4 regions of the Mesorhizobium sp. P2_F8 genome follow, and region 2 is predicted to be linked to each of the others. Evidence: predicted binding sites of a transcription regulator. Region 2 holds the regulator's gene; each other region holds the start of a gene.

Region 1 (3,208 bases), on a different contig from region 2:
CGCTGGACCGAGATCGCCGACCGCAGCCGGGTTTCCGAGAGCATCCTCGGCGACTATTCCTACATGATGCAGGACTGCGCCGTCTGGTGCGCGACGATCGGCAAGTTTTCCAACATTGCAGCCAGCGTGCGCATCAACGCCACCAACCACCCGACATGGCGGCCGACGCTGCACCATTTCACCTACCGCGCCTCCGACTATTGGGACGACGCCGAGCACGAGAGCGAGTTCTTCGCCCAGCGACGCGCCAAGCGGGTCACCATCGGCCACGACACCTGGCTCGGTCACGGCTCGACCATCCTGCCCGGCGTCACTGTTGGCGATGGCGCCGCGGTCGGCGCCGGTGCCGTCGTCTCGAAGGATGTCGCACCTTACACCATCGTCGGCGGCGTGCCGGCCAGACCGATCCGCGAGCGTTTCGACCGCCGCACCGCCGAACGCTACCAGGCGCTCGCCTGGTGGGACTGGGACCATGCCAAGCTGCGGACAGCACTGGATGATTTCCGGGAACTGTCGGCCGAGGCCTTTCTGGAAAAATATTGCGAATAGGCGATCACATCATTGTCATGGGTGAGCCTGTTTCATCTCCCTGACACATCGCCGGGGCAGGACGCCATCTGCCCTGGAGATCGCAAATGCCTGTTTCTGTCAGACCCTCGCTCGCCGGATTCTTTGCCGGCTCCAATCCGAAGCCGCCCGTTCATCTCGGCACGCGCTACGACATGTCGGGCAATTTCCTGATCGAGCCCGGCAACACGGTCGTCAGCCATCTCGTCAGCGGTTCGCCCTCCGAGGCCGTGGTGCTTGCGGTGCGCGACCGGATGCTGGCGATGCCCGATGCCGACCGGCTGGCCTTCACCCCCGTCTCCAGCCTGCACATGACGCTGTTCCAGGGCATCATCGAATATCGCCGCCGCTTGCCCTACTGGCCACATGACGTGCCGCTCGACACCAGCATCGACGCCATGACCCGCCTCTATTTGGAACGCTTGAAGGGATTCAAGGGCCTCGGCCCGTTCAACATCAAGGTGGTCGAAATCGTACCGACCGGCCTTACCGTTGCCGGCGCGACCGACGAGGACGTGCGCATCATGGGCGCATGYCGCGATGCCTTGGCGGTGCCGTTCGGCTACAGGCATCCCGATCACGACAGCTACGTCTTCCACATCACCTTCGCCTATCAGATCCAGCGTCTTGCGGATGACAGGGCGGCCGTATGGCAGCAACTGTTCGATGACTCTCTCGCGCTTTTCGCGCGGCAGGCTCCGGCGATCGAGATCAAGGCGCCGGCCTTCTGCAGCTTCAGGGACATGGAGCATTTCGAGGAGTTGCAGGTGCTCGGCTGATCGACACCGACAGGCGCCTGACGCCGCGCCTGTGGGCAGTAACAAAACTGACATCAATCCGACACCGCAGGTTCATGGCGCTGCGCTAGCGAAGTTCTTAACAGACCTTCAACGCGACTGGACTGGAAACGACCATGTCAGCCACGCTCGAAATCCGCGGCGTCACCCGACGATTTGGCAAGAACACTGCCGTCAGCGATATCAACGTCTCGATCCCGCAGGGTCAGATGGTTGGCATCATAGGCCGTTCGGGTGCGGGCAAATCAACCCTTCTTCGCATGATCAATCGTCTCATCGACCCCAGCCAGGGATCGATTTTTTTTGACGGCGCCGAGGTCTCCCAGCTCCGCGGTTCGCCGCTCCGGCGCTGGCAGCGCGACTGCGCCATGATCTTCCAGCAATTCAACCTGGTGCCGCGCCTCGACGTGCTGACCAATGTGCTGCTCGGCAAGCTGAACCACCGTTCGACCATGTCAAACCTGCTCGGCATGTTTTCCCGCGCCGAGTGCGCCGAGGCGGTCGCCGCGCTCGAGCGGCTCGACATCGCCCGCACCGCAATGCAGCCTGCCGGCACTTTGTCGGGCGGCCAGCAGCAGCGCGTCGCCATTGCCCGCGCCATGATGCAGCAGCCCAAGGTGATCCTCGCCGACGAGCCGATCGCTTCGCTCGACCCACTCAACGCCAAGGTGGTGATGGATTCGTTGCAGGACATCAATCTGCGCGAAGGCATCACCGTCGTCACCAATCTGCACACGCTGGACACTGCCCGCGCCTACTGCAACCGCATCATCGGCATGGCCGCCGGCAAGGTCGTCTTCGACGGCCCGCCGGAAGAGCTCAACCGCGAGGCCGTCCGTCTCGTCTATGGCGCCGACAGCAATGGCGGCGAAATCTCCGAAGCCATCACCTCGACCAGCATCGCCTACAAGCAAAAGATCACTGCATCCGCCGGACCGCTCGAGCCCGCATTCCCGGGATATTGAGTCAAGAAAGAGCGACCTGGATCGCCAGCCCGCGTCAAGGGCACCCGTCAGAATAACCAACGCTACCGGCGCGGGGCCGGAACCCACAGGAGAGATATCCAATGTTCAGGAAGATAGTTTTTAGCGCCGTTTCGGTGCTCGCCATGGCAACCAGCATGGCCCACGCCGCCGATATGAAGGAATTCCGCGTCGGTATCCTTGGCGGCGAGAACGAAACCGACCGGCTGCGCAACTACCAGTGCCTGGCCGACCATCTGAAGGCCGAATTTGGCTTCGAGAAGGTCTCGCTGTTCCCCGCCGCCGACTATGACGGCGTCATCCAGGGCCTGCTCGGCGGAACCCTCGACTTCGCCGAACTCGGCGCTTCCGGCTATGCCAGCGTCGCCCTCAAGGACCCGAAGGCGGTAACCCCGATCCTCACCACCCAGCAGACCGACGGCGCCACCGGCTATTATTCGATCGGCCTGGCGCTCAAGTCTTCCGGCATCACCGACATCAAGTCGGCCAAGGGCAAGAAGCTCGGCTATGCCGATCCGGATTCGACCTCCGGCTATCTGATCCCGCTGACCCAGATCCCGAAGGACACCGGCGCTTCGAACGAAACCTTCTTCGCTTCGACCCAGTTCAATGGCGGCCATGAGAACAACGTCCTGGCCGTGCGCGACGGCAAGGTCGACGTCGCGGTGGACGATTCCTCGGGCATCGGCGATTTCAAGAACGGCTACACCTCCGGCACCTTCCACAAGGAAGTCGCCAAGGGCGCTGTCGACCCGAACGACTTCGTCGAAGTCTGGCGCTCGGGCCTGATCCCGAACGGCCCGCTGGTCGTGCGCACCGCGCTCGGCGACGACATGACCGCCAAGCTGACCGCGTTCTTCA
Region 2 (3,208 bases):
CGCCGGCTGGACACGCTGACCATGTCGCGCGACGCGCTGGTCGGTGAATGCGTTGCCATCGTACGGCGTCGTCTCGAAGACCCCGACCTCGACGTCCGCAGTGTCGCCCGCATCGCGCTGGCGATCCAGGGCATCACCGACACACGTGCCCGCGCCATGCTGTGGTCGCCGATCACGCCGCACACCGATATCGCCTTCGCCGACATACTCGAGGACGAGTTCGGCATCCCTGCCACCATGGAGAACGACTGCAATATGATGGCGATAGCGTTGCGCTGGCGCGACCCTGATCGCTACCGCGACGACTTCATCGCCATCCTGTTGTCGCACGGCATCGGCATGGGTCTGGTGCTGAAGGGCGAGCTGTTCACCGGCACTCATTCCTCGGGCGGCGAGTTCGGCCATATGATCCATCGGCCACACGGCGCGCTGTGCCGCTGCGGGCGGCGCGGTTGCGTCGAGGCCTATGCCGGCAACTACGCCATCTGGCGCAACGCAAGGCAGATGAGTGAGGACGCGGAACCGGTCGCCGATGTCAGTGATGCCGACATGCGCGCGCTGGCGACCGCGGCCCGCGAGAGGGATGGACCCGAGCGCGAGGCCTATCGCAAGGCCGGCGAGGCACTCGGCTACGGTCTCGGCAGCCTGTTCGCGCTGATCGACCCGGCGCCCGTCGCCATGGTCGGCGTCAGCGCCGCCGCCTTCGACCTGATCGAGCCGGCATTGCGCGAGGCGATTGCCCAGACCGCCGGCGGCCAGCATTCGCAATCGATTTCTTTCGACACCGAACCGAACGAACTTCCACTGATCCGCGAAGGCTGCGCCACGCGGGCATTGACCTTTGTCGACCAGGAGATTTTCGCGCCCGGCACGCAGGCGAGGTCCGGCCTCGGCGGCAAGAACGTCGCGTGAATGGCGCGCCTGGATGTGTTGAGATTCAGGTTAGGCCGAGTCGAGAATGGCGGGTTCCAAGAACCGGAGCGGAGCGGACATTTGGATCCGTGAGTACCGGAAGCGCAGGAAACTGCCGTTCGCAGGCCCGGCATCACCTGAATATCAGCATATCCCTAATCTTCCCGGATTGCGTAACCAGCCCCGCGGATGGTGCGGATGACATCGGGCATGCGGCCATTGTTGACCGCCTTGCGCAGCCGGCCGACATGCACGTCGACCGTGCGTTCGTCGATGTAGATCGTCTCGCCCCAGACATTGTCGAGCAGTTGGCTGCGCGAGAACACACGGCCGGGATGGCGCATCATGAATTCGAGCAGGCGGAATTCGGTCGGTCCGAGCCGGATCTCGCTCTTCTTGCGATAGACCCTGTGCGATTCACGATCGAGCACGATGTCGCCGACCTTGAGCACGCTGGACAGCACTTCCGGCTTGGCGCGGCGCAGCAGCGCCTTGACCCTGGCCATGAACTCCGGCGTCGAGAACGGCTTGACCAGATAATCGTCGGCGCCTGTCGAGAGGCCCCGCACACGATCGCTTTCCTCGCCACGCGCGGTCAGCATGATGATCGGCAGCCGCTCGGTCTCGGGACGCATCCTTAGCCGGCGGCAGAGTTCGATTCCGGACACTGCTGGCACCATCCAGTCCAGCACCAGAAGGTCGGGGACGTTCTCCTGCAGGCGGATCTCGGCCTCGTCGCCGCGCGTCACCACCTCGACCTGGTAACCCTCGGACTCCAGATTGTAACGGAGCAGCACACCTAGCGGCTCCTCGTCCTCCACCACCATGATGCGTGGCGCGATCATCGACTGGTCACCCCTGCCGTCATGCCGCCGGCGCGGACATTGCCGTCTCGTCCTGCTTCGGACGATTGGCGGGCAGCTGCGTGCCGGTCAAAACATAGTACGCATTTTCCGCGATGTTGGTGACGTGATCGCCGATGCGTTCGAGGTTCTTGGCGCAGAACAAAAGATGCGTGCAGGCGGTGATGTTGCGCGGGTCTTCCATCATGTAGGTCAGGAGTTCGCGGAACACGGAGGTGTATTTGACGTCGATGCGCTCGTCGTCGGCGCGCAGCTTCGCCAGCGCCGCCGCGTCGCGCGCCGTATATTCCTCGATGACGCCCTGTACCTGGATCAGCACCAGCTGCGCCATTGCGTCGATGGAGTGCGACAGGTCGCGCGGGGTGACACTGAGGCCGACGGTGCCGACGCGCTTGGCGATGTTCTTGGCAAGGTCGCCAATACGCTCGAGGTCGCCGGCCATGCGGATCGAACCGACGACATGACGCAGATCGTCGGCCATCGGCTGACGCTTGGCGATCAGTGTGATGGCGCGGTCGTCGAGCTCGCGCTGGCGCGCGTCCATGATCGCATCGTCGGAGACGACGCGCTGCGCCAGGGCGTTGTCGGAATTCAGCAGCGCCTTGGTGGCGCCGCCGACCATCGAGCCGGCGAGGTCGCCCATGTCGCGGATCAGCCTGCTGATCTGTCCGAGATCCTCGTCGAAAGAAGCGACTGTGTGTTCGCCCATGATCTTAGTCCTCGTATGCCTGAGCTCAGCCGAAGCGGCCGGTGATGTAGTCCTGCGTGCGCTTCTCGCGGGGCGACGTGAAGATCTTCTCGGTGCGGTCGAACTCGACCAGTTCGCCCAGATACATGAAGGCGGTCTGCTTCGACACGCGCGCCGCCTGCTGCATGTTGTGGGTGACGATGACGATCGTGTAGTCGGCTTGCAACTCGTCGATCAGCTCTTCGATCTTGGCGGTCGACAGCGGGTCAAGCGCCGAGGCCGGCTCGTCGAGCAGGATGACTTCCGGCTTCACCGCCACGGTGCGGGCGATGCAGAGTCGCTGCTGCTGGCCGCCGGAGAGGCTGAGGCCGCTGGCGTTGAGCTTGTCCTTGACCTCGGTCCACAGTGCGGCGCGCTTCAGCGCCTGCTCGACACGGCCATCCATCTCGGACTTGCTGATCTTCTCGTAGAGCCTGACGCCGAAGGCGATGTTCTCATAGATCGACATCGGGAACGGAGTCGGCTTCTGGAACACCATGCCGATCTTGGTCCGCAGCAGGTTGAGGTCCTGCGAGCGGTCGAGAACGTTCTGGCCGTCGAGCAGCACCTGGCCCTCGGCCGTCTGCTTGGGATAGAGCTCGTAGATGCGGTTGAAGACGCGCAGCAGCGTCGACTTCCCGCAGCCCGAAGGTCCGATGAAGGCGGTGACGCTGCGCTCGGGCAGCGACAACGTGATGTCCTTCAG
Region 3 (3,208 bases), on a different contig from region 2:
ATGAAGCCCGGGGCGACGCAGTTGACGGTGATGTTGCGGGTGGCGATCTCCTGCGCCAGCGATTTCGAAAAGCCGATCATGCCGGCCTTGGAGGCGCAGTAGTTGGCCTGGCCGGGATTGCCGGTGACACCGACAACCGAGGTGATGTTGATGATACGGCCGTGACGGCGGCGCATCATGGGATGGGTGAGTTCGCGGGTCAGCCTGAAGACAGCGGTCAGGTTGACCTCGAGCACGGTATCCCAGTCGGCGTCCGACATGCGCACGAACAGCCCGTCCTTGGTGATGCCGGCATTATTGACCAGGATGTCGACGCCTTCGAGATCGGCCTCCGCCTTCTGGCCGAGCGCCTTGACCTCGTCACGGTTCGACAGGTTGGCCGGGAACAGCTTGACCCGATCGCCAAGCTCCGCGGCCAGCGTCTCCAGTTTCTCGACGCGCGTGCCATGCAGGCCGACGATGGCGCCTTGCGCATGCAGCACCCTGGCGATCGCCTCGCCAATGCCTCCCGATGCGCCGGTGACGAGTGCCTTGCGGCCAGTCAATTCGAACATTTTTGTCTCCTGATTGAGAAGAGAACACCCTTTGCACGGGCAGGGTCAAATGGCACTAGATTAAGCAAGCGTCGCCAGCGCCGCCTCGACATCAGCCGCGGAGCCGACCGACGCGATGGCGATGTCGCGGTTGATGCGCCGCGCCAGGCCTGAAAGCACCTTTCCGGCGCCGATCTCGTAAAGCGTGGCGATGCCGTTTGCGCCGAACCATTCCACAGTCTCGCGCCAGCGCACGCGGGCAACCACCTGCTCGACCAGACGCCGCGCGATCTCGTCCGGATCATTGGTCGGGGTGACGGTGACGTTGGAGACGATGGGAACCACCGGGGCGGCCTTCGCCACGCTGGCCAGAGCCTCGCGCATGATCTCGGCCGCTGGCATCATCAGCGCGGAGTGGAAAGGCGCCGAAACCTGCAGCATCAGCGCCCGCTTGGCGCCCTTTTCCGTGCAAAGTTTCGCCGCCAGCTCCACTGCGCCCTTTGTGCCTGAAATGACCAGTTGGCCGCCGCCATTGTCGTTCGCCACCTGGCAGACAGAGCCAGCCCCTTGGGCAGCCTCGGCGCAGGCGGCTTCTACATCCGCCTGTTCCAACCCGATGATAGCCGCCATGGCGCCCTCGCCGGCCGGCACCGCCGCCTGCATGGCATTGCCCCGGATGCGCAGCAGCCTGGCGGCATCGGCAACCGAAACGAAGCCGGCGGCCGCGAGCGCCGAATATTCGCCCAGCGAATGGCCGGCGACATAGGCGACCTTGTCCTTCAGCGAGAAGCCGCGCGATTCCAGCGCCCTGATCGCGGCCAGCGACACCGCCATCAGCGCCGGCTGGGCATTGGCGGTCAGCGTCAACGTCTCCTCCGGCCCTTCCCAGATCAGCTTCGACAGGTTTTCGCCAAGCGCGTCGTCCACCTCCTGGAAGACCCTGCGCGCCTCGGGAAAGGCATCGGCGAGATCCTTGCCCATGCCGACAGCCTGGCTGCCTTGTCCAGGAAAGGTGAATGCAACGGCCATATGAGGGCTCCCAAGGGCTGGTTTTGCTTGCCCGATAGTCGGGTTTTTCTTGCCTGTGACGCAAGGCAGGCCGCCAAGTCAAGCCCAGTTCGACCCTGGCCGGCGGCACCATCGCCGGCCGAGTGCCTGTTCCGAAAGGCTTTTTGGCGATCACTCCTGATGAAAACCGCTCACGAATCGTTTGCTGGCTCTTCTTATTTCCGCCACAGGCGCTAGCTTTGCGTGACAATTATATGACAATCGAGTGACGAGTTTGTCGCTGGGTGGGGAAGTTAAAGTGGCAAAGAGTTCTAAACGCGTCGGCAAAGCCGCGCCACAGTTCCTGGAAGACGACCCGTCCACCGGTTATCTGCCGGGCAGGACATGGCCGGTCGTGCGCTATGGGCTGGTCAGCCTGGCAATCGCGGCCGTCATGGTGTTTGCGATCGAATTGATCGTGCGCGGCGACTTTGCCGGCACGGTCGCCTTCTTCCTGCAGCCGCTCAAGCCGGGTTGGACCACCATCGTCGTGTTCGCGCTGATCCTGATCGGCCTTGATGCCGTGCTTGGCCGCAGCCACCAGAGCCTGATGATCGTCGCACCGCTGACCCTTTCCCTTGCCTTCGTCGGCCACCAGAAGTCGCATTATCTCGGCGATCCGCTCTATCCCACCGATTTCCTCTATGCCCGCCAGATCTTCGCGCTGCTGCCCCTCCTGGTGCGCGACCGGCCGATGACCGCGCTCGCCATGGTGGTCGGCATCGTCGCCGGCCTGTCGCTGCTCGTCTATGGCTGGCGGCTATGGCGCCGCAAGGTTCCGGCGCTCAGCCGCAAGGGCCGCCTTGCCCGGCTGACGCTGGCGGTGCCGCTGCTCGCCTTCTTCGTTTCGATCATGGACTACGCCACCTTCTCCTGGACCAGGGACCGGCTGCAGATCATCCCGATCATGTGGGACCAGAAGGAAAATTATGCCTCCAACGGCTTTGCCCTGGCCTTTGCCCTCAACGTGCCGATGGCCCATGTCTCGGCACCGCCAGGCTATTCAGACAAGGCAATCGCGGCGATCGACAGGACCGATGTGACCGCCTCGATGCCGGCGGAAAAGCCCGACATCATCATTGTCATGAGCGAATCCTTCTGGGATCCGACCAAGCTGCCCGGCGTCACCATCACGCCCGACCCGATCCCCAACGTGCGCGCGTTGCGCTCGGGCTCGATGTTCTCGCCCGAATTCGGCGGCATGACCGCCAACATCGAGTTCGAGGCGCTGACCGGCTTTTCCAACGCCTTCCTGCCGGCCGGCAGCATCCCCTATCAGCAATATGTGCGCACGCCGACGCCTTCGCTCGCAACCTTCCTCAAGAGCCAAGGCTACCGGGCGCGCGCCATCCATCCCGGCACCAACTGGTTCTGGAACCGTGGCGCGGTCTATGCGGATTTCGGCTTCAACGATTTCAAATCAGAAGAGACGCTGCCCCCTTTGCAAAAGCGCGGGCCGCTGGCGTCCGACGCGGCGATGACCGACGAGATCATCAGCGAGGCCGACGCCAGCGATGAGCCGGTGTTTTTCTTTGCGGTCAGCCTGCAAAACCACGGCCCCTACGAGCCGAACCGCTATTACAATCCAACACACACGGTGCAGGCACCGATCAGCCAATGGGCACGCG
Region 4 (3,208 bases), on a different contig from region 2:
CTGTCGACCGTATGGATCGGCCACGCCGTCCACCGGCCGGCTTCCTCGATCAGACGAGCAAGTGCTGCTGCCGTACCGCGCATGGCACCGGTCAAGATCCCGGTGTCGGCGTTCCCGGACCAGCCCTCGGCAATGCGTTCGCCTTTGGTAAAGGCGACAAGATTGAAGGCAGCACTCTTGCTGACGGGATAGGCGACCATGTGGAAGCCGGGATGCAGGAAGGTCGTGACGCAATTGGTGGCGCCGATCGCGGCGAAGGCTTTTCCGGCAGCGCTGTCGGCGGGAATGGTGGCACGCCAGGCCAGTTCGCCCGAAAAGTGACTTCTTGGCGAGGGCGCTCCCTTGGTTGTGTCGACAAGCCCGCGCACCGATGACCAGACGCCATCGGCGCCGACCAGCAGCAAGCCCTGGGCCTCGATGGTCTCGCCGTCCATCTCGGCAGCCACGGTGACGCCATGGCTGCCTTTGGCAACGCCGCTGACATGCGCGCCGGAAGTCAGATGAATGTTCGGCATTTCGGCAACGCGCGCAGTCAGTGCGCTCTGCAAGTCAGCCCTGTGAGCAACGAGATAGGGTGCCTGCCAGCGGGCTTCGGCGGCTTGTCCCAGCGGCACGCGTGCCAGTTCGCGCAACGTCGCGGCGTCCTTCAACACCACCGCTTCCGGCCGCACCGCTGCCGGCAGCAGCCGGTCGAGCGCGCCAAGGTGGCGAAGAATGCGAGTTGCGTTGGGAGAAAGCTGGATGCCGGCGCCTGCGGCTTCCAGACGCTGCGCCTGTTCGAACACCTGCACGGGGTAACCGCGTTTGGCGAACGCCAGCGCGGCGGTCAGCCCGGCGACGCCCGCCCCGGCGATGACGATTTGCCGGGACCGCGTGTTGTCCATCGGGCTTGCCGCGAAGGAATCAGGCGGCTTGGTCGATGTAGATACAGCCGGCCGGCAGCGTTTCTGTCGCCTTCAGCTTGGACGAATAGCGGTAGAGCGTCGAGCAATAGGGGCAGACTTTTTCGTTGTCGTCGCCCATGTCGAGAAACACATGCGGGTGGTCGAACGGCGGGTTGGCGCCCGTGCACATGAATTCCTTGACGCCGATGTCGATCGCCGGGTGGCCCGCATCGTTCTGGAAATGGGGAATGGAACCGCCTGCCATCGTCGTCTCCTTAACGCAGTCTCTTCTGCATCTGGATCATAACCGGTCTCTTTGCAAGTTCGATGAAATCAAACTGTCGCAAAAGCCTGTCAGAGGATAAGTTAAGCCGGTTAAGGCAATGACCCCGAAAACGGAATCGGGTTACGGAGAGGGTCAGGCCTCGCTTCAGGTCACCTGCGGCGCATCCGGGAAGGTTGTGTCGCTCGGCGGCGGAGCATGCGGGAAGAGCAGGAAAAATGAACGAACTGAAGCCGGTGCAGAGCGAATTCGTGAATGTCGAGGTGGCTCGCCCGGAGGGCGGCAACCCGGATCGCTTTGTCAACCGGGAGTTTTCCTGGCTGCAGTTCAACCGGCGCGTTCTCGAGGAGTCGCTGAACCTCAATCATCCGCTGCTGGAGCGCGTCCGTTTCCTGTCGATCTCGGCGGCCAACCTCGACGAGTTCTTCATGGTCCGCGTCGCTGGTCTTGCCGGCCAGGTGCGCGAGGGCATCACGCTGAAGAGCCCTGACGGCCGCACCCCCGAACAGCAGCTCGAGCAGCTGCTGCGGGAGGTCGAACGGCTGCAGGAAGACCAGCAGAAGAGCCTTTCGGCACTCATCGTGCTGCTCAACAAGGAAGGCATCGAGAGCATCACCCGTGACGCACTGACCAAGGACGAAAAGATCTGGCTGGAAGACCATTTCCAGGAGCAGGTGTTTCCGGTGCTGACGCCGCTGTCGATCGACCCGGCGCATCCGTTCCCGTTCATCCCCAATCTCGGTTTCTCGATGGCGCTGCAATTGCGCCACCGCAAGAACGGCGAAGAGATGAGCGCGCTTCTGCGCCTGCCTGTGGCGCTGAAGCGCTTCATCCGTTTGCCGGACCGCAAGCACCATGTCCGTTTCATCCCGCTGGAAGAGGCAGTCGGCCTCTATATCGGCAAGCTGTTCCCAGGCTATGAGGTCAAGGGCTCCGGCACGTTCCGCATCATCCGCGACAGTGATATCGAGGTCGAGGAGGAATCCGAGGATCTGGTGCGCCTGTTCGAGACGGCGCTGAAGCGCCGCCGCCGCGGGTCGGTGATCCGCATCGAATTTGACGTATTGATGCCGGCCGAACTGCGCGACTTCGTTGCCGGCGAGCTAGGCGTATCGTCGAGCCGCATCAGCGTTCTGACCGGTCCGCTGGCGCTCAGCCAGATTTCCGAGATCGTCGCCGTCCCGCGCGACGACCTCAAGTTCACGCCCTACAATCCGCGCTTTCCCGAGCGCATCCGCGAGCACGGCGGCGACTGCTTCGCCGCCATCCGCGAGAAGGACATCGTCGTCCATCACCCCTACGAATCCTTCGATGTGGTGGTGCAGTTCCTGCGCCAGGCGATGGCCGATCCCGAAGTGGTGGCGATCAAGCAGACGCTTTACCGCACTTCCAACGACAGCCCGATCGTGCGCGCACTGGTCGATGCGGCGGAGGCCGGCAAGTCGGTGACCGCGCTGGTCGAGCTCAAGGCGCGTTTCGACGAGGAAGCCAACATCCGCTGGGCGCGCGACCTGGAGCGCGCCGGTGTGCAGGTCGTGTTCGGCTTCCTCGAGTTGAAAACCCATGCGAAAATGTCGCTGGTGGTGCGGCGCGAGGACGGCAAGCTGCGCAACTATGTGCATCTCGGCACCGGCAACTACCATCCGGTCACCGCGCGCATCTACACCGATCTGTCTTTCTTCACCACCGATCCCACGATTGCCCGCGATGTCGCCCAGCTCTTCAATTTCATCACCGGCTATGCCGAGCCGACGGATGAAATGCGGTTGGCAATCTCGCCGTTCACGTTGAGAAGCCGCATCTTGAAGCATATTGCCGACGAGATTGCTCATGCGGTGGACGGGAGGCCGGCGCGCATCTGGATGAAGATGAACGCGCTTGTCGATCCGATCATCATCGACGCGCTCTATGACGCCAGCCGTGCCGGCGTCGAGATCGACCTCGTCGTGCGCGGCATCTGCTGCCTGCGGCCGCAGGTGCCGGGCCTGTCGGAAAATATCAGGGTCAAGTCGATCGTCGGCCGTTTCCTGGAACACAGCCG

The links. The regulator PhoB, encoded in region 2, activates phosphate uptake and scavenging genes when phosphate is short. The targets are predictions, from matches to a motif close to TGTCATNNANCTGTCAT.
Region 1: phnC (phosphonate ABC transporter ATP-binding protein) is a predicted target of PhoB. The motif match lies at 1,395-1,411, and genes of this name have one in related genera.
Region 3: AC1DZP_RS24000 (LTA synthase family protein) is a predicted target of PhoB. The motif match lies at 1,785-1,801, and genes of this name have one in related genera.
Region 4: AC1DZP_RS24585 (RNA degradosome polyphosphate kinase) is a predicted target of PhoB. The motif match lies at 1,213-1,229, and genes of this name have one in related genera.

What each region holds. Positions count from the first base shown of each region.
Region 1 is NZ_JBFUFB010000013.1:21,355-24,562, reverse strand. Features, by position in the region: gene AC1DZP_RS27620 (DapH/DapD/GlmU-related protein) at 1-549, shown strand, start outside; gene AC1DZP_RS27615 (DUF1868 domain-containing protein) at 636-1,346, shown strand; gene phnC (phosphonate ABC transporter ATP-binding protein) at 1,481-2,329, shown strand; gene phnD (phosphonate ABC transporter substrate-binding protein) at 2,431-3,208, shown strand, end outside.
Region 2 is NZ_JBFUFB010000001.1:352,672-355,879, forward strand. Features, by position in the region: gene AC1DZP_RS01665 (ROK family protein) at 1-912, shown strand, start outside; gene phoB (phosphate regulon transcriptional regulator PhoB) at 1,068-1,757, opposite strand; gene phoU (phosphate signaling complex protein PhoU) at 1,777-2,484, opposite strand; gene pstB (phosphate ABC transporter ATP-binding protein PstB) at 2,510-3,208, opposite strand, start outside.
Region 3 is NZ_JBFUFB010000010.1:89,586-92,793, reverse strand. Features, by position in the region: gene fabG (3-oxoacyl-[acyl-carrier-protein] reductase) at 1-554, opposite strand, end outside; gene fabD (ACP S-malonyltransferase) at 615-1,562, opposite strand; gene AC1DZP_RS24000 (LTA synthase family protein) at 1,816-3,208, shown strand, end outside.
Region 4 is NZ_JBFUFB010000010.1:187,128-190,335, forward strand. Features, by position in the region: gene AC1DZP_RS24575 (FAD-dependent monooxygenase) at 1-884, opposite strand, end outside; gene AC1DZP_RS24580 (zinc-finger domain-containing protein) at 904-1,149, opposite strand; gene AC1DZP_RS24585 (RNA degradosome polyphosphate kinase) at 1,386-3,208, shown strand, end outside.